Regions from separate parts of the Aminobacterium colombiense DSM 12261 genome, predicted to be linked through region 2. Evidence: riboswitches for the same ligand, from Rfam matches in the RefSeq annotation. Region 2 holds a riboswitch; the other holds the start of a gene.
The links. A riboswitch is a leader RNA that binds a small molecule or an ion and turns the genes downstream of it on or off. The one in region 2 is predicted to bind cobalamin.

Region 1: another riboswitch for cobalamin. It lies ahead of AMICO_RS09625 (hypothetical protein); the one in region 2 lies ahead of AMICO_RS01690 (TonB-dependent receptor plug domain-containing protein).

Annotation. Positions count from the first base shown of each region.
Region 1 covers NC_014011.1:1,956,564-1,972,274, forward strand. The annotation lists gene AMICO_RS10335 (acetate--CoA ligase family protein) at 1-282, opposite strand, end outside; gene AMICO_RS09620 (acetate--CoA ligase family protein) at 258-1,673, opposite strand; gene AMICO_RS09625 (hypothetical protein) at 1,673-2,167, opposite strand; cobalamin riboswitch at 2,300-2,467, opposite strand; gene AMICO_RS09630 (hypothetical protein) at 2,728-2,946, shown strand; gene AMICO_RS09635 (heavy metal translocating P-type ATPase) at 3,067-5,229, opposite strand; gene AMICO_RS09640 (heavy-metal-associated domain-containing protein) at 5,367-5,567, opposite strand; gene AMICO_RS10010 (PocR ligand-binding domain-containing protein) at 5,718-6,995, shown strand; gene AMICO_RS09650 (response regulator) at 6,970-7,659, shown strand; gene AMICO_RS09655 (serine hydroxymethyltransferase) at 7,827-9,098, shown strand; gene AMICO_RS09660 (M20 metallopeptidase family protein) at 9,176-10,375, shown strand; gene AMICO_RS09665 (DUF2179 domain-containing protein) at 10,490-11,014, shown strand; gene AMICO_RS09670 (M20/M25/M40 family metallo-hydrolase) at 11,030-12,127, opposite strand; gene AMICO_RS09675 (cyclodeaminase/cyclohydrolase family protein) at 12,218-12,877, opposite strand; gene hutH (histidine ammonia-lyase) at 12,896-14,431, opposite strand; gene hcp (hydroxylamine reductase) at 14,594-15,711, opposite strand, start outside.
Region 2 covers NC_014011.1:341,663-357,373, forward strand. The annotation lists gene AMICO_RS01650 (hypothetical protein) at 1-158, opposite strand, end outside; gene AMICO_RS01655 (DUF1576 domain-containing protein) at 155-1,429, opposite strand; gene AMICO_RS01660 (B12-binding domain-containing radical SAM protein) at 1,422-2,732, opposite strand; gene rarD (EamA family transporter RarD) at 2,799-3,704, shown strand; gene AMICO_RS01670 (hypothetical protein) at 3,776-4,234, shown strand; gene mutY (A/G-specific adenine glycosylase) at 4,231-5,316, opposite strand; gene AMICO_RS10135 (hypothetical protein) at 5,294-5,446, opposite strand; gene AMICO_RS01680 (protein-L-isoaspartate(D-aspartate) O-methyltransferase) at 5,522-6,190, shown strand; gene AMICO_RS01685 (cyclophilin-like fold protein) at 6,190-6,555, shown strand; gene AMICO_RS01690 (TonB-dependent receptor plug domain-containing protein) at 6,618-8,450, opposite strand; cobalamin riboswitch at 8,572-8,728, opposite strand; gene AMICO_RS01695 (ABC transporter substrate-binding protein) at 8,847-9,986, shown strand; gene AMICO_RS01700 (iron chelate uptake ABC transporter family permease subunit) at 9,983-10,987, shown strand; gene AMICO_RS01705 (ABC transporter ATP-binding protein) at 10,984-12,015, shown strand; gene AMICO_RS01710 (energy transducer TonB) at 12,019-12,771, opposite strand; gene AMICO_RS01715 (ExbD/TolR family protein) at 12,775-13,164, opposite strand; gene AMICO_RS01720 (MotA/TolQ/ExbB proton channel family protein) at 13,167-13,796, opposite strand; gene AMICO_RS01725 (sodium-dependent transporter) at 14,021-15,427, shown strand; gene speE (polyamine aminopropyltransferase) at 15,473-15,711, opposite strand, start outside.

The sequences.
Region 1 (15,711 bases), 370 kb from region 2:
TATTTTTTTAAGGCTGTGGCGCAACTCTTCAAAGGATCGAATATCAAGATGTACCACTTCCGCTTCCGTTTTATGAAGAATCTCACCAGACATCCCTTTAAGGGCAATTGGGAAGCCGAGCTCTTCGGCTGCATCAAAGGCTTCTTCCATATCACGACAAAGATATTCCCGTGTTACAGGGACATCATATCGAGCCAAAAAACGTTTCGCATCGTACTCTGTCAACTGTGAGGGGAAAGAACTCAAAAGAGACGATTTCAGTTCGATCTTGTGAGAAGACAACTCCCTTCGCTGCCCCAATTCACAAGGGCCTTTAAAGCGCGGGGACACTGTCTAAAACTTTGAAAAACAGGAACCCCGGCGCCTTTTAGCTGTTCAATGAAATTCTTGCCATGCTCATCATCGATCATCCACACCACGGCCTGGGGCTTTGGCGTATCTTGATAACTCCGAATCAGTTCTTCTGCCATAACTTGACCCGCTTCTCCCACAATCATGGATAAGGCTGTAACGACCATATGAATATCCGGGTCCTCAAGGGCCGTATCGAGAACATGGCGAAAGTTCTCTGGTTTTTCCGAGATTTGAACCGTCATATCCACAGGATTTCGAGACGCTCCAAAATCAGGAATCGCTTCCTCTATCCTCTTTTTACTTGTCACTGAAAATTCCGGAACGCTCATTTTTAAATCATTCAGGCTATCGGCCATGACAATGCCGGCTCCTCCCGATGTGGTGAGAATGGCCGCGCTATTCCCATTCGTTCGGGGAGAAGCCCCGAAGAGCTGGCCTACTCCTATAATATCGTCTATGTCTTCCAGCTGGATTATGCCGTACTGCTCAAAAATAGCTTTCCATACGGCTTCGTCTCCGGTCAACGCGGCAGTATGGCTCCGTGCTGCTTTTTGGGCAGAGGGAGAACGTCCTGCCTTTAAAACGGCAACGGCAATATTTCGTTCCCTTGCCTCTTGGGCAACCTGTAAAAAACGTTCTCCTTCATCAATACCTTCAAGATACATCATGAGAAGGCGAACTTCCGGATCCCGAATGACATAGCCAGCGCACTCCACAGCATCGATATCCGCCTGATTGCCAGTTGTAACAACATATCGATACCGAACTCCATGATTGAGACCTACTCCAAATGAGGAAAATCCGAATGCCCCGCTTTGAGAAATAAAAGCTATGTGCCCTGCCGCGGGAGGTTCTATATTATAAAGGGCGCCCGAGAAGGTTAGGGGGATTCCAGCTGCCAGGTTGAGGAGGCCCTGGCAGTTAGGGCCCAGAATTCTGATTTTTCCTTCCCGGGCGATATCTATTATTCGTTGTTGTAAAGACCCATCCCCAGTCTCAGCGAAACCTGAGGAATAGATTATGGCGTGATGTATTCCTTTCTCAGCGCAAGTCTCAAGCACAGACGGCACCAAATGAGCTTTTATACTAATGAGCGCCACATCTGTCGCTGCCGGAATTTCAGAGAGGTCATGATAGCACTGGAGCCCCCCCACCTGGTCGTATTTAGGGTTGACCGGATACACCGTACCGCTATATCCAAAACGCTGCATTGCTTTCAGCGTACGGCCAGTCAAGCTGTCAAGGTCAGCGGATGCCCCTACTATGGTTATACTTCGAGGTGTAAAAAGAGGGGATAAGTGATGGTTCTGACAATTCATTATGCAATAGCCTCCTTTTCGCTACTAGACCATAAAGGCTCTAGAAGCCTCAAAGAACGAAGGCAGGTTCGACAATACAAAAGGTAGATCTTTGTTATTTCGCTTGAAGACTCTAAAGCAACGGCACTCATCCAATCTCGAGCAGCATTGATAAGATTAAAGTGGGCTTCAACAAAAAGAGCCCTTTCCCCGCTCCTGAGTTGAAGATCTTCTTCGTGGGGAACAGAAACAGCCTCAATATCTCTTCGCAATGTATTAATGAGTAAACGCGTATTCTCAAGAAAATCTGCGGAAATCACGATATTTCCATCCCTATTCAAAGATCCATTTACATAGGAAATATATCGATCTATGGGAGAGAAGATCGTGCTGTGTGTTTCTCTTTCTGGAAGAGATGGGCAGTTTGTTTCTAGTGCATTCACCGTTTGCTCAAGCAAAGTAACCCCACTTGGGGTTAAGAAGTTCTGGAACAAATCCACGTGCTCCCGCTTCATAACTCTCATCCTCCTATAATAGAAAATGGCCGTCCCCGAGGACGGCCACCAAAGGCTAAGAGTTCAAAAGCGAAATTGCCCCTTTATTTTAAGAGGGGTTTTTCCACAAGCCTTCCCGAATCCTCGCGGGAACTTGCATCTCTTCATCAGGCCGGTCTCCTGGCTTGCTTTCACTCTTTGGAACCCCTTCCCAGAAAAAACTCTTTCCAGTGGTATTTGGTCCCATCGTCAAGCACACAGTGGCGGGTCCGCGCCGGCTTTTCACCGGACTTCCCGTACACCTGCTGAAGTTTTATTGTATTTATTACTTTACACTCTATTCGACAAAAAAGTCAATACAAATCTTCCCTTAAAAGCATTTTCCTTTTTTCATAAAAATTAGACCTTTTTAGTATTTTTTTTAAGATAAAAAAGAGAAAAAACAATGAGGTTTAAAGCCCCTTTATGCTTACGCAAACAAGGAAGTAATACAGGAAAGGGAAGCCTGAAAATATTCTATTTATTTTTCCCCCCTTTTCCTTTACAATACCACCATGCTCTATAGTAAGGAGGTTATGATCATGGACTGGGGAATGGTTCCGGGAGAAACTGTTGTTATTAAATCGAAGAATATTACCCTTCGGGATATAGTACAGGCCATCGTGGATGGCGCTGACACTGTCCCTGCGATAAAAGAGGTCTTTAGTCTAATGGATAGTGACGAAGGAGTTAATGATCTTGGCGACATACTGGATGTTTTTGTCCCGGCTGTTGAAGCGCTCCGCGGTGGCGGTGGGTGAGCAAGCTGCACTGGTCAGTGCACCAGTTGTCAGTAACATCGTCAGCAAATTGAACCTTGCCGAAGATTATTGAGAGAATTGGGCTATTGGTTAACTAATAGCCCTTTTTATTTTGCCGTCTCAGGAGGGGCGAATTCGCATAGAATTCAAGATCACTGAAATTGAACTGAAGGCCATGGCCGTTTCCGCAATGGCAGGGTGGAGCAGGGCCCCCATGGCGAGTGGAATGGCGATGACGTTATAGGCAAAGGCCCAAAAGAGGTTTTGACGGATGACTGTAAAGGTCTGGCGGGAAATCTCAATAGCGTCGGCAATAGATGAAATTCCGCCGCGCACAACAACTATGTCTGCGCTATCTATGGCGAGATCTGTTCCCGTACCAATAGCCACGCCAATATCCGCTCCCTTTAAGGCCGCGGCATCGTTCATCCCGTCACCCACCATGAGCACTTTTTTCCCATGGGCCTGGAAATCCCTCAGGATATTCAGTTTCTCTTCTGGTCGAATGCCAGCGTAAATCTTTTCTATACCAACGCGGCCAGCTACGGCCTGAGCTGTACGCTCGTTGTCTCCCGTTACCATCACAGGGATGATACCTAGTTTTTTAAGACGTTCTACGGCCTCTATAGAATCCCTTCTCAAGGGATCTTCTATTGCTATAAAACCGGCAATTTTCTCGTTCTTGCGTACTTCCACCACCGTTCGCCCCATAGAAAGCTGCCTGCTATAAAGAGAGGAGTCGTGAGTTTTTCCAACAAAGTACAGATCGTCCCCTACAGTGCCCCTCACTCCCTCTCCCGCAATCTCTTCCATAGAGACAGGTTCGAGCTGTGTTGCCCTGGCCGATGATATGGCCTTGGCCAAGGGATGGATAGAATGGCGTTCCAGGGCTGCTACCCTTTCCATATCATCGTCAGAAAGATTGGTCTCAACAACTTCGGGGCTTCCCTGAGTAATTGTGCCCGTCTTATCCATAAGCACAATGCCCACTTCCTTCGCCGTCTGTATGGCCTCGGCATTGCGAATGACAAGCCCCTTCCTGGAAGCCGCGCCTGTGCCAGTAATAAGGGCCATGGGGGTGGCAAGACCTAGAGCACAGGGGCAAGCTATTACGAGAGTGGAAATGAATCCGAAAACAGCAATTGACAGGGGGTCGCGCACAGAGGTGACCCACGGCAGATAACGGCTTGCTCCATCGAGAAAAGAAGCAAAACGATGGATACCGAAAAACCAGAATAGACCGCTGATAACAGCAAGGGCAGCAACGACTGGAACAAAATAATTTGTCACTCTGTCGGCAAAGGCCTGAATTGGTATTTTTGCTCCCTGGGCTTCCTGAATAAGAGCAATCATCTGAGCTAAAAAGCTATCCTCCCCAATTTTTGTCGCCTGAACCTTTATTGATCCCGTGAGGTTGAGGGAGCCGCCCGTCACTTCTTCTTCCAATTTTTTCTGAACAGGAATGGATTCGCCGGTAATCATAGATTCATCTACAGATGTAGCCCCGTCGATGATCTTTCCATCGGCAGGAATTCGTTCCCCGGGCCTGACCATAAGAATGAATCCTTCTTTAACCGCTTCGATAGGCACTGCTATTTCTCGACCCGATTCGTCAAGGATGCGAGCTTCTCTGGCCTGTATTGCCAAAAGAGACTTAATTTCCTTGGAAGCCCTGTCACGAAGATGGGACTCAATAAAACGCCCCGTCACATGAAGAGCGATGATCATAGCGCCAATGGCTCCAAAAGAAGTTACCTTAACTCCCACAAGAAGCAGAATAGCGGTAGACCAGGCCGCTAACGCCCCAAGGGAAACAAGTACATCCATATTTGCGTGAAAATGGGAGAGGGCAATCCAGGCCCCTTTCATGGAAGCCCGACCAGCGCCAAAGAGCACAATGGCACCGCCAATAGCTTCGACAAAGGGAAACCAGGGCATATGAAACCCCGCCATATGGACGACCATAAGGAACATGAGAGGAACCGTTATACCCCAACTTATAAGAAGGTTTCTTTTTGCCCCTTCATAACGACGGCGATCAAGGTCTTCCGGCTGTTCATAGGAAACGTCATATCCGGCCTTTCTTACCGCTTCTTCCAGCTCTTCCATTGAAACATCTTTATCAAGAACCACAAAAGCAGTTTCTGTTGCCAAATTCACTCCCGCAAAAATAACCCCGTCTACTTTTTTAAGAGACCGTTCAACGATCCTCGCACAGGTGGCGCACGTCATGCCTGTTACTGAAAAAGATATTTTTTTAGAGTTTTCGCCCCTTGTCATCATAGAAACAGCTCCTTGTAGAAATACTATAGATTTGGTAGGATATCTTTTTGTTATTATGCCATAATACCCTCCATATGTATAGTAAAAAGGCCGCTTTTCTCACACCATAGAGAGAGCGGCCTCCAAGTTCCTTGATTTTAGTTTTGAAGAGTTGCAGGGTATCCTGCCTCTTCAAGGGCTTCGAGAATTTTCTGGGGGGCATCCGTTTCAATAGTAACTGTTTTTGTTTCTAGTCTGATTTCGAAATCAGTCAAACCCTCTTCTTCCAATGCCGAGCTAATACGCTTAACACAATGTCCGCAGGACATATCAGGCACATGAAACACGTGTTTTTTCACTTTTGTCCCTCCATTCTTTCTATCATTCCCTCATGGCACCATGCTCTACGGCTTTTATAGGCTAAAGCCCCCCACTTGTAAAGTTTGAATTTAAAAACTCCCTTTTGCGTGTAAAATAATAAGGAGAGCTTACCGAAGGAGTTGAAATCCATGGCCTCTCCTCGTATTTCTCTTCTCGACCTTATAGAGCGAGAGGAACTACAAAAAATTCAGGATGCCTTTGCCGAAGTCCATGATGTGGCATCTGTGATTACGGATGTTCATGGGAATTCTATTACTGAACCAAGCAATTTCAGTAAAGTTTGCCAATTGGTCCGTCAAACATCAGAAGGAGCCAGCCGCTGTATTCGCTCTGACCGTGTGCTTGGCATCAAGGCCGCGCGGCTGCTTCAGCCAACATATCAGCGCTGCCTCAGCTGCGGTTTTGTCGATGCCAGCGCTCCTATCATTGTTGAGGGGCAGCATATTGCCAACTGGCAGATATCTCAGAATGCTCTCGGAGTTGGAGAGAATCGCATTCGAGAGTATGCCCTTGAGATAGGAGCCGACCCTGTTCAACTTTGCGAAGCCCTAAGGGAAATGCCAGAGGGGAGTCTGGCTCATTTTGAAAAAACCCTTAAATTACTGTGGCTTATGGCTCAACAGCTCTCCTCAAAGGGATATGCCAACCTCATTTTGGCCCGGGAAATAGAGCAGGTGAGAACCACAGAAAAGATGCTCGAAGAATCTCAGGAAGACCTGCGATCCCTTGCTTCTGAATTAACCCTAGCAGAAGAACGGACCCGACGCAAAATCGCGGCAAATCTTCACGACCAGGTGGGACACGCACTGGTAACCATGCAAAGGAATCTTCGCCAGGCCCATAGAACTCATGATGGACAGGTGAAAAACACCCTCTTATCTGCAAGCATAGCCCATCTCGATGAAGTTATAGAGCAGACTCGAGACCTTACGGCCAGGTTAAGTCCCCCTCTGCTATATGATTTAGGTCTCGCCGCCGCTTTAGAATCCCTTGGAGACGAAATGTTTTCTCCTCTTTCAATTGATTTTATCCTTGATGCAGCTATGAATTGCCGTCTTCTCGAACAAGAATTGAGCATTATGCTTTACCATATGGTCAAAGAACTTTTCATAAATGTTCTGAAACATGCCCGAGCTACCGCAATCCAATGTCTTATTACGAGGGAAGATGGTTTTTTTTGTGTCGCTGTTCATGATGACGGTGTAGGATTCGACCCCTCTCAAGCCATTACCATTCGGAAACGAAGTTTTGGCCTATTCAGCATAAGAGAACGTCTTCGACATTGGGGAGGGCAAATGATCATTAACTCTTCTGCAGGAAAAGGAACGGGCATTATCATCAGGATCCCCTTGAAAAACAGTTCTGAAGGAGGTTTTATCTGTGACCGTTCGGATCATCGTTGCTGACGACCACCCTGTAACACGAAAAGGGCTCAGCAGCGTTCTGGAAAATATTGAGAGTTTTCAGGTTGTTGCTGAAACAGGAGATGGACGTTCTACAGTGGAAGCAGCTTTGTCCCACTCTCCCGATGTTATTATTATGGACATCTCAATGCCTGATATGAACGGGCTTGAAGCTACCCGAGCCATTTGTCGGGAAAATGACAGGATTAAAATTATCGCCCTTTCCATTCACTCAAACAAACATTATGTTCGAGAAATGTTCGCTGCCGGCGCTACTGGATATCTGTTGAAGAATTGTGACATTGACGAAGTGATCAAAGCCATCAACGCCGTCTGTGAAGGTGAAATGTATCTCTGTACAGCCCTTACCTCAACGGTTCTGCAAGACTACGTCAAAAGATCTACGAACGCCAGTTCTTCAACAATGCTCGAACTTCTCACTCCCAGGGAAAAAGAAATACTCCTTTTGCTGGCTCAAGGGTTCGCTACAAAAGAAATTGCCTCTCAACTCTCAATCAGTCGCAAAACTGTGGAAACTCATAAGGCCAGAACGATGGAAAAACTTGGTCTTTATTCAGTAGCAGAATTAGCCCGTTTCGCGGAACGGGAAGGACTGCTTGCAGCGTCATCTTCAAGCCTAAATAGTCGAAAGCCCCTACAAAAATAGGACTTTTTGCCTTCTAGATTGACCAAAAACCTGACGTTTCCGTAGGGTTTTTGGTTCATTTGCTCCCTATTTTTCTTATTGTCTTTTTATATTAAGAAACTATGCTTTTATGGAAGGCTTACTATCTGCCTTTTTACACTATAACGTGCACAGAGGAGGGATGGTTCGTGAACCTTATCCATTTTATCGATCCGGAGTTGGCCGCAGCCATTGAAGGGGAGAAGGAACGTCAAAATATGACGATTGAGCTTATTGCTTCTGAAAACTTTGTTCCGGAAGTAATACTTGAAGCTCAGGGATCGTTGCTCACCAATAAGTATGCGGAGGGCTACCCCGGAAAACGCTATCATGGCGGGTGTGAGTTCATTGATGTAGTAGAAAGTCTTGCTATAGAACGGGCAAAAAAATTATTTGGAGCAGATCACGCCAATGTTCAGCCTCATTCAGGCGTCAACGCCAATCTCGCTGTTTTCATGGCCATGCTGGAACCGGGAGACACCATTCTTGGCATGGATCTCAAACATGGCGGACATCTTTCTCACGGTACCACTGTGAATATTTCCGGGAAATTTTTCAATTCTTACCAATATGGAATTAGCAAAACCACCGGACAAATCGACTACGACCAGGTTGAGAAACTCGCCAAAGAGGTTCGCCCCAAACTTATTATTGCCGGAGGCAGCGCCTATTCCCGCTTTATAGATTTTGAACGATTTTCCCAAATAGCCCAAGAAGTTGGAGCTTATTTCATGGTCGATATGGCCCATATTGCGGGGCTTGTAGCAGCAAACATGCATCCTAGCCCAGTTCCCTATGCCGACTTTGTTACCTTTACAACCACTAAAACACTCAGGGGCGCTCGGGGTGGCAATATTCTATGCCGCTCAGAGTATGCCCATAAAATAGACAAGGCTATTTTCCCCGGCATTCAGGGAGGTCCGATCCCTCAGATTATGGCAGCCAAAGCCCTCACCTTCAAACTGGCCATGACAGACGAATTCAAAGCATACGCCTCTCAGGTCGTGAAAAATGCTAAGGTCATGGCTCACGTCCTTCAGGAGAATGGATATGACATCGTTTCAAAGGGAACGGATAACCACCTTATGCTTGTCGATCTCAGAAGCAAAAATATGACGGGGTGTGACGCAGAAAAAAAACTGGAAGAAGTGGGGATTACCGTCAATATGAACCTCATTCCCTTTGATCCCCAAAAAGCCACTGTTACAAGTGGAATCCGTATAGGCCTTGCCGGCGTGACCAGCCGCGGCTTCGATGAAAAAGATACGGAAAAAGTGGCAAGGCTTGTTGTTCGAGTTCTCGAAAATAATGATGGAGCTTCTCTCTCTTCATTCAAAGAAGAGGTGCACTCAATTTGTATAGAACACCCTATTTATATGTCAAAGACAGAACTTGCATTGCGATATCAGTCTAAAAAATAACCTGAGGGCTGCCAAAAGTGTCAGGCGTCCAAGGAGGAAACCTAAAACCTATACATCCTTAGGAGGGAAAACTCAAAATGTGGAGCCCCGCCATCAAACAGTTAAGTCACCAGATCTTTGAAGAACTTCAGCACCTTTACAGAGATTTTCACAGGCACCCTGAATTGAGTTTTAAAGAAAAGGACACTTCTGAAAAGATTGCGGCCTATATGGAAAACCTCGGCTGTACAGTGCAAAAAAACGTAGCGGGAACAGGTGTTGTCGCCCTTTTAATGGGGGCTAAAAAAGGGCCAACAGTCGCTATTCGTGCAGATATAGACGCCCTTCCTGTTGAAGAAAAAAGCGGCCTTCCCTATGAGTCGGTCTATGAAGGGCTGATGCATGCGTGTGGACATGACGTTCATATAACCTGTGCCCTTGGGGCGGCAAAAATTCTCGCTTCTTTGAAAAATGATCTTCAGGGAACTGTCAAATTTATTTTTCAGCCTGCCGAAGAAATAAACGCGGGAGCGAAAGCTATGATAGAAGAAGGTGTTCTTGAAAATCCTCATGTTTCCATGATCTTCGGTCTCCATAATCATCCGGAAATCCCGGTAGGAAAAGTCGCTCTCAAAGAAGGTCCCCTCATGGCTTCTGTAGATACCACCTTTGTAACCATAAAGGGCAGAGGAGGACACGGCGCCTTTCCCCATAAAGATATCGACCCCGTTGTGGCGGCAGCATCCATTATTATGAACCTCCAGACTATAGTGAGCAGAAATGTCGACCCGCAACATTCGGCCGTTGTAAGTTTTGGAACTATTCATGGCGGAACAGCCAATAATGTGATCCCTGATGAGGTAAAACTTACAGGGACTGTTCGCACTTTTGACCCGCACATTCGTGAGTCTATGGAACCATGGATGAGAAGAGTTATAGAGCATACCGCCGCAAGTCTGGGATGTACGGCTGATTTTTATTATCGGCAAGATCTCCCTGCCGTTATGAACCATCCCGAAGCCGCCGCTCTGGGGATGCAAGCCATAGAGGAAATTATTGGCAAAGAAGGGATTGTTATTCCTGTTCCATCCATGGGGGGCGAGGATTTTGCTATTTTTCAGGAGAAGGTGCCGGGATGCTTTTTCTGGCTGGGCGTCGGCAATCCTGATATTGACGCAATCCATCCATGGCACAGCCCCCGCTTTAAGGCCGACGAAGGGGCCCTTTCTATCGGGGCCGGCGTTCTGGCCCTTTCAGCGTATCGTGGTTTACTACACTGTCAAGGAGCAGACTCTTAGTTCTTAATTCATTTACGAACCATTAACTGACGCCTTTTTTCTCTAACGCTGAGAATTTTCTTGATTTTAAGACCAACCCTCCCTTATTATTGAAACAGCAGGGGGGGGTATAAATTGTCTCTAGAACTTAATCTCGCCATGATTCTTATTTTCTGTGCGCGCTGCACAGATGTTTCTATGGCTACAATGCGAATGCTTCTTTTAGTCAAAGGGCAGCGGTTCAAGGCGGCATGCATCGGTTTTTGTGAAATATCCCTTTACCTTATGAGCCTGAAATACGTGCTTGATGCAGGGATTCACAGCCCCTTGAACTTTATTGCCTACGCTCTTGGCTTCTCTACGGGAAACTATATTGGCTCCTATCTCGAAGAAAAACTCCTTAAGGGGCACATTGTTGTAGAAATTATCACCGAAGAGACCCAGGGAGGCAAAGATCTTGCGGAAAAACTGAGGTCTAAAGGGTTTGGAACCACTGTTTTAGAGGGAGAGGGACGAGATGGCCCCCGACTTATTCTCAAAGTGATCTGTGACCGAAAAGATCGCTTTGCGGTGGCAGAGATTGGGAAACAAGCTGGAGGTTTTGTCTTCATGGCTGATGTTCGTAATGTCTGGGGCGGATATTTCAGCAAGAAAAAGTAAAACGCCCCTGCATTTCTATGCGCCATTCATAATCGCATAAACGATGTCACCTAAAGTGTAAAGATCCCGCTTGAGAATATATTCTTCTGAAGTATGGGCTTTTTTTGCTCCTATTCCGAGATTAACAGCTTCTATGCCTTTTTCGTTCAATATATTTGCGTCACTTCCTCCTCCTGAGGAAATCAAAACAGGAATGAGACCAATACGGCGAATAGCCGACGATGCCCACTGCACAGAGGGGGACATCTCCTTGAGAGTAAAACCTCTATAGGATTTCTGAATTCTTGTCTGGACTTTCGCTCCCAAAGAGGCGGCCCCTTTCTCCATAGCTTCTACCATGGTCTTCACTGTATCTTCCAGCTTTTTCTCACAAATGGAGCGGGCTTCTGCTTCTATAACAACGGCATCGCAAACAACGCTCGTTGCCACCCCTCCATGGATAATACCAATATTGGCTGTGGTTTCATGGTCTATCCGGCCTGTTTTCATCCGCTTTAATCCTTCTGCAGAAGCCATGATAGCGTTAATGCCTTCTTCAGGCTCATCTCCTGCATGGGCAGCCTTTCCAGTTATGTTCCAAAGGATTTTGGCATGGGATGGGGCCTGAACCACAATATGCCCCGGATCAGCTTCGTCATCCAGAATAAATGCCATTGAGGCCTGTATATCATTATGCCCAAGCTGTTTTGAGCCTTCAAGGCCTATTTCTTTCCGAACTGTAAAAATTATCTCTATACAATGATGGGGAAGTCCCTTTTCAATCAGAGTTTCAAGGGCTTCTAGAATAGCGGCTATTCCAGCCCTGTCATCTGCGCCAAGAATAGTATTGCCAGATGAAGAGATGACACCATCCTTAATGATCGGAATAACGGGAGTGGGCAAAGAAACAGTATCCATATGAGCGGAAAGGGCAATACAACGATCTCTCCCTGGAGTTGGCGGAAGGACAGCCACAATGTTTTCCGCTCTTCCCTCTGCGCCTCGTCTAACAATGAGGCCCATCTGTAGGAGACGGGGCAAAATATACTGAACAACAGGTTCTTCATGTCCTGAGTCAGCTTTTAAACGAATAAGATCAAGAAAGGTCTGGAGCAACCGAGCATAATTGACCATCAGCCAACCTCCAATCAGGTTTCTTGGTCCATTATGCTTTTTTTCCCCACCCAACACAATTTTAGCTGTACGATTCTAAATAGTTCTTCTTCATGGCCATCCTTCGGATTCTTGAATTTTAAGAAGGGCCTTAATGTATTGATCATTTGCTCCATCAATTTCAGACGTAATATCGTACATCAATGAAAGGGCCTCATCTTTTACAGAGGAGCAAAACTCTTCATCATAGAGAGTGGGAAGGTTTGTCATAACTGTAAAACAAGAAGCCACTGCCGCGGCCCGCAATACTGAAAGACCAGCCATGGCGTCGTTTACAGCTACCCTTACCCCAAGAGCCGAAGCACTCCGAAGCAAGGGCATGGCATCCTTGCAGCAGCGCAAAACTTCTAAAGGAACTACAATGGCCTTTTTCATCATTTGCTCCCGCAATATGCCTTTGATCTCTTCTTCTTCGGGAACCTCAGAGGGGAGATTCGCCGTTTCGAGAAAAGAAAGGTAAGCATTGGTGTCCTCCTCCATCAAGTAAAGAAATCTGTCAGATAATGCCCTTGTCTGGTCTCGTACCTGTTCCATCACTTTCCATGACTGTTCATAGGCCTCTTTTGAGAGGGTCAGTCTGGCAACTAACCCTCCAAGGGCCGCAGCCATAGCTCCACATAACGCCGCAACACTTCCCCCTCCTGGCGAAGGGGTTCCTAAAGAAATCTGTTCCACAAGATCATTCACTGGCATATGAGAGAGGGCTGACATTTTTTCATCTCCTTTCCCCTAGTCCAAGGGCCCGATAGCCTCCTCGACCGCATGAAGGATCTCACTGCGGTCCATCAATTCCTGAACCCGTCTGATAAGAGGGTAAAGATAATCGTCATATTTTAAAAAAGGGACTGCCTTCCGGATCATATGGTGGGCGGCTTTCGTTCCCGCACCAGGTTTAAGCAAAATGCTGAAATCCAGAGCCTGAGCTGCTGAAAGCAGCTCTATAGCGAGAACTTTTCGCGCATTGTTGAGGATTGTCCGTCCCTTTCGAGCTCCGTAGGTCCCCATGGAAACATGGTCTTCCTGATTGGCAGAAGTAGGAATTGAATCTACAGAAGAAGGGTGGGCTAAAACCTTATTTTCAGAAACTATAGAAGCCGCGGCATATTGGGGAATCATAAAGCCGCTGTTCAATCCGCTCTCCTGAATCAAAAAAGGAGGAAGACCTGAAAGGGAGCTATCTACAAGCCGAGCGACTCGTCTTTCCGAAATATTCGCAATTTCTGCCATGGCTATACCAAAAAAGTCCATGGCCAAAGCTATAGGCTGGCCGTGGAAATTGCCCCCGCTAATAGCAACTCGATCATCAACAAAAATCAGGGGGTTGTCCGTAACAGCATTTATTTCTATAGAAACCTTATCCCAGACATAGTCGAGGGCGTCACGGCTCGCGCCATGAACCTGGGGCATACAACGAAGAGAATAGGCATCCTGTACCCGTTCACTTTTAAATTTTTCAATAATCTGGCTTCCCGCGATAAGTCTTCTAATATTCGAAGCCACTGTCATCTGCCCACGATAAGGGCGAAGTGCATGGGTACGCTCATCAAAAGCAAAAGGAACACCATGTAATGCTTCGAGAGAAAGTGCTGCCGCTATATCCGCCATTTTAAGGGTGTTAACGCCATCATAGAGAGCAAGGGCTGCTATAGCTGTCATAACAGTGGTTCCGTTGTTGAGAGCCAGTCCTTCCTTGGCCTCAAGATTGAGGGGGCTCATGCCTAATTTGCGAAAAAGACGCTGAGCAGGCTGGCGACGGCCTTTGTAAAAGACTTCGCCAATGCCGAGAAGGGTTATGGCAAGGTGGGAAAGGGGACAGAGATCTCCACTTGACCCTACCGACCCCTGGGAAGGAATCATGGGATGGATTCCCATGTTGAGATAATCGGTCAAACGCTGCAAGGTTGCGATCTTAATACCAGAATGCCCTTTGATCAGGGTGTTTATGCGAAGAAGCATAATGGCGCGAACCGTTTCTTCGTCAAAAGGCTCTCCCACGCCGCAGGCATGACTCTTAAGAAGATTTTCCTGCAACTGACGGCGATCCTTTCGGGATATGGGAACTGTTGCCAGATCTCCAAAACCTGTATTTATACCATATATCACATCGTTCCCTGATGCCCATTCATGAACAAGATCCGAAGCTCTTTCCACTGCTTCAAGAGCTTCGGGAGCGAGCTCCACCTTGGCGTTATGCCGCGCAACCTTCACTATATCTTCAATTGAAAGAGAATGACCATCAAGCACAATTACTTCGCTATGACCCATTTAATCGCACCTCCTGGGAAAGAACGAAATCTTGCGATTTAGTGTATGCCCTAAAGTGCTATTTTGCAACTCTCCCTTTTATCTTCGCTTCATCATACATCAAAAATGCCAGGGAAAAGCTGCCCTGGCATTTTAATGTTTTATTTATAACCTTGCCACATTCTACCCAAGGATGGCTCTCAAATCTTCCTCAGGCGTCGTTATGGCCATGAGATTCAGCTTCTCGTGAAGAACGTCGAAAACTGGCTGCTTCACGAAGGCCGGCAAAGTAGGACCAAGACGCATATTTTTAATGCCAAGATAGAGCAGTGAAAGAAGAATGCAGACAGCTTTCTGTTCATACCATGAAAGTATCAGCGATAAGGGAAGGCTGTTTACATCTGTATTAAAGGCCTCTGCCAGGGCCATAGCTATACGTACTGCTGAATAGGCATCGTTGCACTGTCCCACATCAAGCAAGCGAGGGATTCCCTCGATTTCGCCAAATTCAAGCTTGTTGAAGCGGTACTTCCCGCAGGCCAGGGTCAGGATTATAGTGTCTTTCGGTGTCATTGTAGCGAAGTCGGTGTAATAGCTCCGACCCGGTTTGGCCCCGTCACATCCGCCAATAAGGAAGAAATGGCGTATCTTGCCTGCTTTCACAAGATCCACAACTTTTCCTGCAACTGACATTACGGTATTCCTTGCAAAACCAATAGTAATGATATGCTCAGGTGCATCTTCAGCAAAGCCTGGGGCCTTCAGAGCAGCCTCTATAACTGGAGTAAAGTCTTTCTCTTCATCGATATGAGTCACACCAGGCCACGCAACAAGCCCTGTTGTGAAAATACGGTCTTTATATGAATCTTTCGGCTTCTGAATACAATTGGTGGTCATAAGGATAGCTCCAGGAAACCGGTCAAACTCTTCCCGCTGATCTTGCCAGGCTCCGCCATAATTGCCTGCGAGATGTTTATATTTCTTTAGTTCAGGATAGGCGAGACACGGCAACATCTCTCCGTGAGTATAAATATTAATGCCTTTCCCTTCTGTTTGTTTCAGCAAAAGCTCCAGATCTTGAAGGTCATGGCCCGATACCACAATGGCCTTTCCCTTGACTGGCGTTACACGCACCTTTGTAGGTTCAGGATGGCCATAGATAGATGTGTTAGCTTTATCGAGGAGCTCCATGACAGAAATATTCCATTTGCCCGCCTCCATGGCTTTCGCCACGAGATCATCCACAGTGAAGTTTTCACCGCTGAGATAGGCCATAAATTCGTGGAAAAAACCATAGATTG
Region 2 (15,711 bases):
TCATCAGTGAGATGATTATATGTCCCTGAGATTTCGATACGAAAGGCATCGGGATCTTCCTGTATGACCAGGCTTATCTTGTTACATTTGAGAAAGGTAAGAAAATCGTTAATCAATTCTCCAGCCATTTTTGTCACTCGTATCCGCTCATGTTTCATCTATTATTCCCTCCTCTGGCAAAAGTTTCGATTAAAGGGAGCAGAAAAGCAGCAACTAAGCCTCCTGAAAAACCGTTATTATAAAGATTAAACCCCGAATGGAGCATTCCCACATTTAAGACAACAGATGAATGGACAAATCCGGCAATAAGGCCGTATTTCCATCCGAATTCACCACTTATTGGAGCAAGGGTGGTTCCAAAGAGGGCTGCAAGTTGTATTGAAGGTTCCGCAAGGCCCCAACGTTTTGTTATTGCTCCTAACATGATGCCAAGAATTACTGGGATTATGTTTCGCGGGTGCTTACCAAAAGCGCTAAAGCCAACAACAGTAAGAATCCCGCCGATGGTCGGGCCGTTGAGATCCCCGCCAATAAAAAGGATGTATGATGTGGTGATCACGCCCATAATGCCCATGTTGAAAAGGGTAGCTCCCCATCCTTCCAAAATGACGAAATCCGAAACGGCTCTTCCACTATACCCCATAATCCACTTAAATTTGTTCCAACGCGGTAGAAAAAGGGAGAAAAGCACAAGAGCTGCGAAAGATATGTAAAGAAAAATCGCTAAAAGCAGGTTGTTGCCTGTGGTCCATATCATTCGAGATTCTACAAGAAGTCCGAAAGACTTCAAGAGAGAAACGTATACGGTGCCAATGGTTCCAGTTACAAAACCTACGTTATAGAGGCTATATCCCTGATGGAAACGAAGAAATGCCGTAGATAGGGGGGGAAGTATCATGCCAATAGAGAGACCAACGAGAATGCCCGCAAAGAGGTTGAAAGGCCCAAAGGGGAGGAGATTTCCAAAGAGCATCAAGCTGACGAGGGGGGAAAGGGCTGTCCCAAAAAGCGCTATATAAATGTACCTTGAGAAAGGCTCTTTTCTATATTTGGCAAAAAGATAGACGCCAGCAAGAATGGGCCAGACATTTAATATGTTTTTCCCGAAGAGGGCAAATCCGGCAACAGTGAGGAGAGCAGAAATAGAAATGCCCGTTATCTGGGTGCCAGATAAAAAGAGTATCCCTGTCATTGATAAGGTCAATAAGCCGCTATTGAAGAAAGCGGCGCCCAGGCCGCCAACGCCAACATAATCACTAATGAGGTAATCAGGGTCTAAAATAATAGACCAAAGGCCGCTAAAAATCTCTCTAGGAGAAGATATGATAAAAGGAAAAATGATGAATAGAAAACAGAAAGCGCAAAGTCCAATATAAGGACCATACCTCATTTGCATTAGGGGTTGTTTTTTCTTTGCGAACTTAAACAATGTTTTTTCCTCCTGTCTCTAGAGGGTTGTGTATATGGTGAGCCATATTTTTTAATATCTGAAGCTCTTCCGGAGAAATTTCTTTTGATATGTAGCCACAATAAGCGGTGTTGTTTTGAAGAAGAGGTTCAGTTGTTAACTGGGGGTGCTTTTGAGCGCTTGCCTCAAACATCATAGTACCGGGGATAGGGGAGTATTCTGCCGTTTTTGCTACAGCGCCAAGGGAATGAACAAATTCAATGGCATTTTTTACACTTTCGAAGCGCTGCCCAGGCAGGCCAATGAGAATATATGTTTCAATGTCTTCTTGGGAATATCCTGCCCTTAGAAGATGGGTTACAGCTTTGACGTATTGGTGTTCTGAAACTTTTTCTGAACTTGCTTTTTGTATGATGGGGTCAGTGCTTTCCAGGCTCAGTCGTATTGTTTTAAAACCAGTATCAAATAAAACCCTGGCACATTTCTCATCAATTTCTCTAACATGTAATCCGTTAGGCGTGTGAAAACGAAGGTGTGAAAAAGATTTCCGCAATCTTCCACACAGCGGATAAAAATGGAATTCTTTATTGATAAGAAGCGCATCGTCATAAAAGGCCATATCACGAACAGTAGGAATCCTTTCCTGAAAAGATATTTCGTGTATAATCTCTTCTACCTCTCTTTGTCGGAAGCAGGGCCAAAGCAGTTTGGAAGCGCAATATTGACAGTGTAAAGGGCATCCCCAGGAAGTCATAATGACTCCATATTCTGGCTGGTTGTATAAATCTAGAGCAGGATAGGGGCTTTCCAGACAGAGGGGGGCGGTTTGAACTCCATTGGCTCCGATGGTTCGGGCATGCTCCGGGCAGAGCTGGGCATAAAAGCCTCCTAGCAGCACGGGAGTGTGTGGAAATATTCTTTTGACACGGTCAAGGCACCACTGGATTCCGGGATACCAGTAGGTCATCCCCGAAGTAAGCAGAATAACATCAGGTGTGGGAGTTTTTTTAAGCCTTTCCAGGAAATCTTCTTCTTCCATTCCAAAGTGGTAATATTTTCTGGGGATATGACTATAGCAAGCCGGTTTTTCAACCTTGCGTCGCAAAGGCTTGTAACGGCCAAAGGTCTTTGGCGTTTCTCGTCCTTCATAGATGCAATCGATAAGATAGACAGAGTTTTTTTGTTCTCGGAGGGTTTCTAAAATGTACAAAAGACCTAATGGCTTAGCCCAAAAATCGAAATAGGCGAAGTCAAAAACAGGAGGGTTAATCCCTAGAATAGTTTTGTTATGAAGACTTTTTAAGTACAGACTGTAATCACTCATTTCAAGCACAGTATAGCAGATTTGTTAAAGAGTCGAGAGAATAGTCTGGCCAGGGAGTGAAAAGATATGGGAAAAACAGAATTTGAAAAGGGGTTTTTGGCAGCGCTCGCGGCTTTTGGCGCGTGGGGGTTGCTTCCTGCCTACTGGAAACAGCTGGATAACTTACAGCCCCTCCAGATTCTATGTCACAGGATCGTTTGGTCTTTGTTATTTGTCGCCATGGTTTTGACTGTTCAACGTCGCTGGGGAAGCGTCGTTAAAGCCATAAAAACACGAAAGACACTGGGGCTCCTGTTGTTGAGTGGCCTTGCCATAGGGGTGAACTGGTTTATTTATATCTGGGCAGTCAATTCGGGGAAGGTGATCGAAACAAGTCTGGGTTATTTTATCAACCCCCTTGTAAGCGTGTTGTTTGCTGTTCTTTTTCTACGGGAGAAGCTGAGCACTTTACAGTGGAGTGCTATTGTTCTCGCTGGTCTAGCTATCTTGTATCAGGTTATTTTAGTAGGCAGGGTCCCCTTTGCGGCCCTTAGCATTGCCGTGTCTTTCGCCTTATATGCCCTTATCCGAAAAGTGGCCGAGGTAGAGTCTTTTCCCGGACTTTTCATAGAAACCCTTCTTTTGGTTTTTCCCGCGTTATTCTATCTTTTTGTTGGACTTCCGGAAGAACCGTTCCTGGCAGGGGAAACGGCACAGCAGAAGATATGGCTATTAAGTAGCGGAATTGTAACATCACTGCCTCTGATATGTTTTGCATATGGAGCGAGGCGGCTTCCATTAAGTATGTTGGGTATTATGGAGTATTTGGCTCCCACATTGTCATTTCTGCTGGGCTTCTTTGTTTATAAAGAGCCGTTTGATCGAGTACAGTTGCTTACTTTTGTTTGTGTATGGGTGGCGCTTGCTCTCTTTACGGGAGAGAAATTGTTACGTTGGCGCAGAATGCAGCATCCTGACAAAGATTTGGTGTAAAATAATAGAAATCGAAACAATTTTCACTCGTGGGAGTGAAATAAGAAAAAGGTTCTGAAGAGGTGAGGATTATGAAAAGACCTTTGTTAATATTGGCGATATGTATGGCTATTTTTGCGGCATTAGGCGTAAGTGCTGCGGACGCAAGCGATTTCTCTCTTTTTGAGATTCGAGAGATAGCAGTAAAGGGGTCCAAGCTTCATATTAGAGGAGATGCGGACCTCCCGGAAGGTGCGATGCTGAATATAGCTCTTCACTTTCCAGGGTTTGATGGAAAACCAGGGAATAAAAAAGACATTAAGGTACATGTAAACAAGAACCATTTTTTTATACAGGTCCGTTTGCCAAAAGATAGAAAGGATTGTCCCTGGATTGGAATTTTGCGGGCAATCTTCAGGCCATCTTTACAGGAAGAGAAAATAAAAAAACAAGTTGGACCCAAAGGGGAACATTTAAAAGGCATCAAGGTTCGCTTTGAAAATGGGGAAAACATTTTTTTTGACGAAAGAGATTTCTCCTTAGAACTTTAGATATCTTCATGTGGCAGGCCTTTAATAGAGGAGGGCCTGCTTTTTTTAATGAAAAGGTGAAGCAGTTTCGCGCTTCCTCCCTGAAGAGGCAGCTTGCTGAGCTCTTTTGGCATCACCCATTTGAAAGGGGTTTCAACGTGAACAAGAGACGGCAGGGATGCCACATAGCCATTGAGATCAATCTGAGTGTTCATAATAGAGTGGCGAACCCTTCCGAGGCTCCGGAGTGTAAAAGAAGCTGTTCCCAGTACTTTGTCTATTTCTTTCATAAGTACTTCCTCTGCAGCTAGATCATCATGTTCAAAACCCCATGGGAATTCCCATAGGCCACCCCAGGAACCGTCTGTTTCCCTTTGTCTCAATAATATAAATTTATCGCAATAGAAAATCCCTGCCACAGCCTTCTTTTTTTGAATTCCAGCTTTTTTATTTGTAATAGGTCGATTATTTTGTTCCCCTTCTTGGAAAGCCTGGCAGAATTTCTGCAAGGGGCAAAGAGGACATCGCGGCGACCGTGGAATGCATACAAGAGCGCCTAGTTCCATTACGGACTGGTTGAAGTCCCGAGCATTTTCAGAAGGGAGTGTGGATAATACATAATTGTTTAGAAGATCCAGCCCCATCCCACTTATAACCGGCATATCTATATTGAAAAGTCGAGCGAAAACCCTTCGTACATTTCCGTCTACAGCTGGAAAGGGCAGATTATAGGCAATGCTCAGAATAGCTCCTGCGGTATATGCGCCAATGCCTGGCAGTTTTCGTAGCACGGCTTCATCTGGAGGAACTGTAGAATACCCCATATGCACAAGCTGTTTTGCGGCTTTTAGAATATTTCTGGCTCGAGAATAATATCCTAACCCCTCCCACAACTTTAAAATTTCTTCCTCTGATGCTTCAGTGAGTTCTGCAAGGTTCGGAAACCGTTCCATCCAGTGGTTGAAGAAGGGTATCACTCTATCTATTTGAGTCTGCTGCAACATTATCTCTGAAATCCAAACCTCATAGGGATTGTAGGAATGGCGCCATGGAAGGTTTCGCTTGTGGCAGTAGAACCATTCAAGCAATATTTTTGAGATCATACCCCATACCTCGTCCAAAAGATGCCAGGTGTTTTGTTAAATAGTCTATAATAATCGATGAGGAAGCAGCCTTTTTTGCTGGCTGCTCTCTTCTTTCTCTGAAAAGGATGGATAGCGGTTTCTTGTACATAGATAGTCTCCTCGAGAATATAGTACCTTTCTTTCATAGGTATTATATAGCTTCAAGTATGGCAGGGGGTGCAATATGGATTTGGAAAAATGGCAAGACTTTGCGTGGCTAATGGTAAAAACCCAAATAGAGAGCAGAGGGGTGGAGGATGAAAGAGTTCTTCAGGCTATGAAGAAGGTTCCAAGGCATCTTTTTGTTGCCGAAGAGTATCAGTCCCTTGCCTATGTTGACGCACCTCTTCCAATTGGGGAAAGTCAGACTATTTCACAGCCTTACATGGTGGCATTAATGACAGAGCTTCTTCAGGTTTCTCCAGGTATGAAGATTCTCGAAATAGGAACAGGATCCGGTTACCAGGCTGCAGTTTTAGCTGAGATTGGAGCAAAAGTTTTCTCAATAGAACGCATTTCATCTCTTGCAAAAAAGGCGAGAAATGTGTTAAGTAAAGCTGGTTATGAAGTAGTTGTTGTTACTGCTGACGGCAGGGAGGGGTATGCCCAGGAAGCTCCCTATAATGGAATTATTGTAACAGCGGCGGCAGATAGAGTAGAAGAGGCATGGAGGGATCAACTTTCAATAGGAGGGCGTCTTGTAGTGCCATTGAGTGTGGATGTTGGGTTACAGCGTTTGGTAGTTTTGTTAAAAAAGAAAAATCAATGGATCGATACGTGGCATGATTATTGCCGTTTTGTGCCGGTTATGCCAGGAACAAGAACAGAGAAAAGGGAAGGAGCCGATGGGTGATGGACATACGAATTCGAACAGGAGAAATTGAAATCAACGCTGCCTTAAATAATTCTGTGACTGCTTCTCGTATCTTAAAAATATTACCTATAAAAAGTAGGGCAAACACGTGGGGAGAAGAAATTTATTTCATGATCCCCCTTATTGCAGACTTAGAGGATGGAAAAGAGGTAGTAGAAGCCGGGGACATCGCTTTTTGGCCTACTGGAAGTGCATTCTGCATTTTTTTTGGTCCAACTCCTGCCAGTAAAGGGGACGAAATCAGGCCAGCCAGCGCAGTGACAGTTGTGGGAAAGATCAAAGGAAACCTGGAAATTTTAAAAACAGTGAAGAATGGGGACCCTATTATTATTGAGCGAGCCTGATAAAAGAATGGATAAAGAGGGGCGGCATTTTTTAGCCGCCCCTCTTTATCTTTAATTTTTCTTTAAAAACTATACTTCCATGTGATGTAAATACTTCGTTCAGGGCCGTAATATTCCCAGCCAGCGGAATCGTACATAAATTCTTCATCGAAGAGATTGTAGCAGCTTAGGCGAAGGGTATGATCTCCAGAGCGCCACTCCGCAAAAACATCGGTCTGGAAATAATCATCGCCGGAGGGGTAGCCGTTGCGGTTAGCCAGATAAGAGAAATCGACCCCGGCAGTCCATGGACCAGAATGATATTCAGCAGAAGTTTTTAAAAGCCATTCGGGGAACCCGTAGCTGTTAACCCATTCGTCATTTGATTTTTCCTGAGCCTTCATCCAGGTGCCGCTAAGGCTCAGAGTCCACTTCGACGTGATGTCCCATCTCCTTAAGGCTTCCAATCCATAGGATTTGAACTGATCAACGTTTTCGTAGGTGCTGTTTCGCCAAATAATCTTGTCTTCCATGTCGGAGTAAAAAAGTCCAAGGTTCCAGCTGCCGGAGTGGTCAGCCCCTTTTATGCCGAGGTCATAGCTCCAACCCTTTTCTGGCTTGAGGTTTGGATTTCCAACAGTTCCCCACGGCCCTTTGGCGTAGAGTTCGTAAATGCTTGGCATGGCGAAGAAACGTCCCGCAGACAGATACCATGTGCTTCCATTGTCCAGAGGGTACTGAAGGGTCAATTTAGGCATGAGCTCATTGTGGTTTTCCGCATCATCCTGGCGCCAGATTTCGTATCTTAGCCCAAGGGTTCCTATAAAATCGCCGATGGGGCGGGAAAACTCTGCGAAGGGAGCGTAATTTGTTCGGTTCTGTTCCACTTCCGGATCAAAAGAGGAACCACGGAATGTTGATTCTTCTCTTCTAAAAAACAGTCCCCATGAAGCCAAAGTTTCTCCCCATTGTTTCTGTTTTGCGAATTCTGTGGTGAAAGCCCGATCCTTATAGTAATTATCAGGATTTTGCAAAATATAATATCGCTGGTCATCGTATCCCATAAGAATGTAGTAATTGCTGCCGGCATAGCGGAGGGCGTATCTTTGATATTGCCCCTTTTCACTATTTATATCCACGGGTGTAAACCAGCCGGGAGTTTCATATTCATTTTTATATTCTCCGATTTCACTTTTTAAAAACCAGTTTTTCCCGCTAAAAGTGAAACCGTAAGCGTCCTCTCGATACTTAAGAGCATAAAAATCTTCCATGGAGAACGTATCTTTTAAAAGACGGTGTCTGCCTTCTTCTTTTCGAGAGTACCAGAGTCCCGCATTTAGACCGTTATCAGCGGCATTTCCTTGAATAGCATAGCGTCGCCAGTCATTAGGGCCGATTTCTCCTTCCAAAAAGCCGCCCTGAGCGCCTTTCTTGGTAATGATGTTAATAACGCCTCCCGCAGCCATAGAACCGTAAACAGCAGAACCCGCACCTTTTACAACGTGTATCTCCTCGATATTGCTGATCGGAAAGCTTCTGAAATCAACGGTTGCAGCTCCAGCGCCATGAGAGGATCTGTAATAAGGGATACCGTCAACGAGAACCAGTATTTCCGTTAAAAAACCACGGATTGTAACCTGAGAAGCGTTTGAAAAGCCAGATTTTTGCTTTACAAACATTCCTGGTACATGCTTTTCAAGAACAGTTGCCAGATCCTTTGAGCCGCTTTGATCTATCTGGCCGCGGGTAATAACGTAGGTTGGCGCGGGCACTTCTTCCAGACTTGTAGCCAAACGGCTTCCCGTTACTAGTTCCTCAGGAACCTCGTAGACTTTTTCTGTCCCTGTTGCGCTTGTTGCAAAAAATGCTAGCAACAAAACCATAGACAACATGATGAGTCTCTTTTTCTGAATCACTGTAGTCCCTCCTAAATGAAATAAAAAATAAGTGGCGAGGAAAGGATTGATACGACAACCTTTCCTCGCCACACAGAAGGGCAAAAAGAAGAGTTATCATATCACGCCCTCGCATGATAATGAACCACCAAGCTTTCCGATCGGTCTCCTGACTCCAGTTCATCCTCCCTCGCGCCTTCCCGGAAATTCCAGTGGCTTTGCGAGTTCGTCGCTGTTACAGTGGCGGGGCCGTTCTGGCTTTGCACCAGATTCCCTATACCGGAAAACAGACTTTCTTATTTGATTTTATCAGATATCATAGCCATAATTGATTGCTAGTCAAGTGTTTTTTGATTTACAGCCGATGTAAACCGTATAGTAAAATCTTTTTTGAAGGCCCTGAGTGTGAGGATAAATATGATAAAAAGAATTTCTCTCTTATTTTTATTTTTTTTCGTCATTACCCCTTCTGTGTGGGGATCTCCCCATCCCTTTCCAGAAGTTTCTTTGCAATATGCCCATGGCTTCAGAGTAGAGTGCGGAAATGGTTATTATGTGGTTACAGTAGACAGACCGTGCTCAGATGCCGCGGATTCCCAGTCCTATCTATTGTTGTCAAAGGGAGGATCTGTGCCTGAAGCCCATAAGGATTTGCCGGTCATATATATACCAGTCAAGCGGATTATTACGACTTCCATGACGATGCTTCCTTTTATAGAAAGACTTACGGATAAGAGTTCTCTCGTTGGTGTGGGGGGGAAGCGCTATGTTTATTCCGAGGACATCAGAAACTTGAACCTCCTCGATGTGGCATCAGATGCCGGATCAGGGCTTCGTATCGACGTTGAGAAGATTCTTTCCCTCCAGCCGGATGTAGTGTTTGTCTATACCTACACTGCAACGGAAAAAGAAGCAGCAGAAAGATTGGCCGCGCTAGGAGTTCCTATTGTCATTGCCTCTGATTATCTGGAAGAAACGCCCCTTGGCATGGCAGAGTGGATCAAGTTCGTTGCGCTTTTTCTAGGAGAAGAAAAAAAAGCTGAGATTTTTTTTAGAGGAGTATCAGAGCGATATAATTGCCTGAAAGAGCTTGCAAATAAGGCAGAGGCCCGCCCCACTGTTATGGTTAACGCAGCTATAGGCGGTATGTGGTATGTTTCAGGGGGGCGAAGCTGGCCTGCCCTTCTCATCCGAGATGCTGGCGGTGAATATTTGTGGTCGGAAGTGGATCTTCCCGGGAGTATCCCCATAGATTTTGAAAAGGTGCTGGAACGGGCGCTGAATAGCGATTTTTGGATTAACCCCACGACCTGGCGGAACCTTGACGAGGGGAGGGGGCAGGATTCCCGTTATACAGCATTTCGCCCTTTTCGAGAGAAAAAAGTTTACAATAATAATGCCAGGATTAATGGGGCAGGAGCTAACGACTATTACCAACAGGGCGTCATGCGTCCTGATCTGATACTTGCAGATCTTATCTCTATTTTCCATCCAACCCTGCTTCCAAATCATGAGCTTTATTTCTATCGTCTCTTAGAGGAGGGAACAGGCAAATGAGACGCTATCCTTTCATTTTTTTTATAGCAGTGTCTTTTCTGGGAATTTTTTTTGCTGCTTTGTCCCTTTCTTTAGGGTCGGTTTCTATCCCTTTTTACGAGCTATGGAATGTGATCTTTAACCATGGTGGTATAGAAAATGGGTGGAGGATTATTGTTCTTGAATTACGTCTGCCCCGTATTCTTACTTCCCTGGCAGCAGGCAGCGCATTATCTGTAGCCGGGTTGGGAATGCAGACCCTTTTTCAGAATCCCCTTGCTGGCCCATTTGTCCTTGGCATCAACGCGGGAGCCAGTTTAGGCGTAGCATTAGCGACCCTCCTTACCGGGGCTTTAGCAAGCTTAGGCCTAGCGGCATCTTCATGGCTTGGAAGTTCTCTTGTCCTTTTCGTAATGATAGGTATTGCAGGACGGCTCAAAAATAACATAACACTTTTAATATTAGGTCTTATGTTCGGGTACGGTGTTAGCGCCCTTGTGAGCGTTTTGATTCATTTTAGCTCCCCTGAACAAATACAACAGTTTGTTTTATGGAGTTTCGGTAGTTTTTCTTCCGTAACATGGCAACAGCTCTCTCTTTTCGTGCCAGTTTCTTTGTCAGGTGTAATGGCGATGTTTTTTCTCGCCAAACCGTTGAATGCCCTTTTGCTAGGGGAATCTTATGCTTCAACTATGGGAGTATCTGTACGCCATATACGCCTGGCATTGGTTTTTGTTACAGCCATTCTTGCTGGAACCGTAACTGCCTTCTGCGGTCCCATTGCTTTTCTTGGAATGGCAGTTCCCCATTTATGCAGACACTTCTTGAAAAGCGGGGATCATCGTCTTCTTATTCCTGCCAGTGCTCTAAGTGGGGGAGTCCTCGCCCTTGCCGCAGATTTTTTTGCCCATTTGCCTGGAAGTGCTCTTGTATTGCCTCTTAATGCCGTTACGTCCCTTGTGGGGGCTCCTGTTGTTGTCTGGGTTATACTTCGAAGCCCATATGGAGCAAAAGTATCATGAGTTTGAAGCGGCCCCTACTCGCAACCCAAGACCTCTCTATAGGGTATGGTCCGAAAAAAGGAACAACTCTTGTCGCTGGTCCTATCGCAACATCCCTTTATGAAGGAGAGTTGGTTTGTCTTATTGGTCCCAACGGTGTTGGTAAAACAACATTGCTGAAAACCCTGGCAGGAACCCAAAACCCTTTAGGTGGGGAAATAAGGGTTTTGGAATCTTCTCTGGCAGAACTTTCTCATAAGAAGCGGGCACAATTGCTGAGTTTCGTCATATCTGGCCGGCCCGCGATCCAGGGTTTCTCTGTCTTTGAATTAGTCGCCCTTGGACGGCACCCCTATACAAACTGGAAGGGAGAACTTGAAGACAGGGATATAAAAGCAGTGGAGAAGGCTCTTGTAGAGGTGAATGCCTGGCATTTGTCAGGGCGCGATTTTGCAAAGCTGAGCGATGGAGAAAGTCAACGTGTCCTTATAGCGAGGGCCCTTGCCCAGGATACCCCTATTTTGCTCCTTGACGAGCCTACGGCATTTCTTGATTTGCCCCGAAAAGTGGAACTTCTTTCTCTTTTGAGGCAGTATGCCTGGAAGATGAACAAAGGAGTTCTTATGTCGGTGCACGACATAGATTTAGCCTTGCGTTTTGCTGATCGCATCTGGGTCATGTCCCCCAGTCATTCTTTTACTGTTGGGATTCCGGAGGATCTGGTGCTGTCCGGCGTTATAGAGGAAGTATTCTCATCAGAAACCATCAGATTTGACAAAGAAAAAGGCGGATGGAAGTTAAAGGAAACGCCAGGTATGGGTATATGGATCGAGGGAGATCCTGTTGCGGTCATATGGACAGGCAGGGCTCTGGAAAGAAAGGGGTATAAACTCCTTTCAGAATTAGAAAGAAGTATTCAATCATGGCATGCCTCTATAAAAGTAACCGTAGACCCTGACCCTTTGTGGGTTCTTTCCTTTCCCAGTGGGCAAGTAGCTCATGCAGCTTCTCTAGAGGAAGCTCTCGCCCTTCTTTCGTATTATCTTTAGTTTTCAATCTTTTAAGGAAAAAATAACAGGGATGCGAACTTTTCCTGTGAAATCTTCAGAGAAAAGCCACGTCTTAAGGGCGCGATAGGCAGCTTTATCTAAACGGTCATAACCGCAGCTTTGTTCCGTTTCTATTGTTATAACCTTTCCTTTCTCTACAATAGCTATAAATATGCCCTTTCCCTCTTCCCCCTTCCGCCGGCTTAATAGGGGATAGAGCGGCTTTTCCCTCTTCTTTATAGAAAGAGATGCCACGTCAACTGGTTCGATGGCGAGATTGCTTTCCTGATGCTGAGGAAGGGGCGCTCTACTTTTATTCATACTCATTTTTTTCGCTGTTGAACCTTGAGTTTCGTTGGCAGCGGCATTAAGCACATTTGCTGATTTTTGTTTTACAGGCGTCTGGCGCTGAGTAGTAGTTTTTTTCTGAGAAACATCTTTTTTTTCTGAGAGTTCTGACGGTTTTGTTTTTGCTTTAGGAATAGATTTTGCTGGTTTTTCTTCCTTTATTTTTGTTTCTGTTTTTTGAGTCGGCTTTGTTTCTTCTTTGTAGTTTTCCCTGGGTGTATCGTAAAGACTGCTATTGTCTTTAGGTCTTTCGGACTTTGGAAAGGGGACACTTACCAGCCTAAGGGTCATTGTCTTTTGAGGAGGGGCAAAGGGCGCAGTTGCCCCTGTGGCGAGCACTGAGAGGCCTATCAATAAGCATATATGAAGAAAAAAACTGCAAATAAAGGGGAGCATGAAACGCTTCAATTATTACTCCTCCTGTAGCATAAGGGCTATTTGTATGAGCCCTTTTTCATGGAGGCGGCTTAAAAAGGCGGCAACAGTTCCATAAGGGACCTCACGGTCAGCAGCCAATAGAATGGTCCTGTTGTTTTTTTCTGCCTCTATAGCTCGAAGAGCAAGTTTCTCTTCAGATATGGGCTCATTCTCCCAGAGAAGGGTGCCATCGATTTTAAGGGTAATATAGATGTCCTGATCTGATTCTAGAGCATCCGCCTTGCCTTGCGGAAGTTGAACCTGCAGCTGGCTTTGGCCAAAAGTAGTCGTCAGCACGAAAAAGATGATAAGGATAAATAGAATGTCAACAAGAGGTGTTATGTCAATCTCTGGGAGTTTGCTTCGCGTGGGACGGGAGGCCATTATTATTTGTCCTTTCCGTGAGGAGCTTTCGTTCCTGCCGTAAGCTTTTCCCTTATTAAAAAATCAGCCCCCCGGTAGAGGGTTTCCTCCTGATCATCGATCTTGGCATTTAGATATGTATAAGCCAATACTGTTGGTACGGCAATGCTCAGTCCCGCAACGGTCGTTAAAAGGGCCTGCCATATTCCTCCGGAAAGGGCGATCATGGGGGATTGGCTTGCCTGAGGAAGGCCGCGAAAGATTTCTACCATGCCTAGTACCGTTCCCAACAGCCCCAGGAGGGGAGCCACTCGGGAAATAGTGCCCAGGAGAGTAAGCCCCTTTATCCATCGGAAGAGCTCTCTTCGAATCTGTTGTTCGAGAAGAAGTTTGAATGCTTCTGTATCAACTTGCCAGTGAGCTACAGCAGCAATAAAAAGACGGTGAAGAGAAGAATCTCCAGACTTTGCTATTTGAGTTGCTTTCTCAGCGTCATTTTCATAAAGGGCCTCGCTAAGCGCCAGTTCAAGCTTTTCTGGATCAGTTGAAGACCGTCGAAAAAACAGTACTCGCTCAATAAAGACTCCCAAAGCGATTATAGAAAGAACGAATATAACCCACATTATAGGGCCGCCTGCCCTCATTATTCCCATAAGCAGTTCACCTCATTACTCAAAAGTTTACTCTGCAAGTATGATAAATCTTTAGGGGAATGTCAAAGAAAGCTTTTTAGATGTTGACTCAGAAGAACCCATGATTTAAAATTCGATACAATTTCCTTTTTGCGGCTAAGTACGCAGTATACAAGGACTTTTATTATGAATACGTTTTATTATGGCGCTTTGCCTGACATCATCATTTCAAGGGAGTGGTAAAAGTGGAAAAATCAACATCGCCCAGAGAAGGTTTTTCGTCTGGGCTGGCTGTTTTTTTAGCCGCACTGGGTTCTGCAGTTGGATTGGGTAATATCTGGAAATTCCCCTATTTAACAGGTGCTAACGGTGGTGGAGCTTTTTTATTTGTTTATTTCATTTGTGTCCTTTTCGTAGGAATTCCAGTTTTGCTCTGTGAGTGGTATGTAGGACGCTATACTCGCCGCAACGCAGTTGGAGCTTTTGAAAGCCTTAAGCCTGGTTCTGCCTGGAAAGGAATTGGAGTAATGGGAGTTTTGGCGTCATACTTGATTATGTTTTTCTATACGTGCGTGGCTGGATGGGTCTATTTTTACTGTTTCAAGGCTTTTACCGGATCTTTCGCATCAGTGACGGCCAATACGGTAGAAGAACTCTTTGGGCAGGTTATAGGCGTAGGGACTGCCGGTAAATCATTCTTTTCAAAAGATGTTCTTTCTCCCATTTTTTGGCAGGTGATAGTTCTTTGTGTTGTGGGGACAGGAATCTCTATGGGGGTCAGGTCTGGTATAGAAAGAATTACAAAAACCCTCATGCCATTGCTTTTTATGCTCATTATTATTTGTGATATTCGTGCTCTTACGTTGCCAGGAGCAGGGGAAGGCATTCGATTTCTGTTTCATATAGACTTCTCTCAGATTACACCTGCAGTTGTATTGAGTGCTTTGGGGCTGGCTTTCTTTAAGCTTTCGCTGGCTATGGGAGTTATGATTACCTATGGTTCTTATTTCACAGAAGATGTCCATCTGTTTAAGACCGCTGGCAAGATCGCCTTTTCTGATACCCTTGTCTCTATGTTGGCGGGAATAGCCATATTTCCCACCGTTTTTTCTTTTGGGATGGAGCCTTCCGCGGGGCCAGGGCTGCTTTTCATGACTATTCCTCTTGTTTTTTCCAAAATGCCACTGGGCGCTTTTTTACTTGCAGCCTTTTTCCTTCTGACTTCTTTTGCCGCAACAACGGCATTACTCTCCCTTATGGAAGTTCCCGTGGCTTTCTGGACCGAGGAGTTTAACATTTCGAGGAAAAAAGCAACGTTTCTTAATTGCCTCTTTATCGGCCTAGTTGGTGTCACAGCCGCCTTATCTGTGGATAGCTCAAGCTTGCTTGGTGGATATAAGCTATGGGGACGGGGCTTCTTCGATTTCTTTGACCATCTGTCTTCAAACATTATTATGCCTTTGGGCGGTCTACTCATCGCTATTTTTGTGGGATATTTTGCTAAAAAAGATGACGTTGCTTGTGAATTATCCAATCATGGAAGCCTTCAAAATGATACGTACGTTTCTTTTTTCAATTTCGTAATTCGTTATGTTTCACCAGCTCTTCTTGTAATTATTTTCCTAAACACTATCGGCGTTATTTCCTTTTAGTCAATAATGTAACAGCCCCCGCAGTAAAACGGGGGCTGTTGTTTTTTATGCCTTATCAAGTAGTTTTTTTAAAAAAGGCGGAAGGACAAATGCTGCCTTGTGTATTTCTGTAGTGTAATATTTTGTCCCTTCCGGAGCTGGGCAACGAGGAACAGAAGGATCCAGTTTTTTTGAGCCGATTGTATAGGTCCATATTCCCGTTGGATAAGTTGGCATAGCTCCCCAGCAGAGGGAAGTGATGGGGTAGACTTTTTTTATCTCCTGAAAAGCTCCCACAACGACAT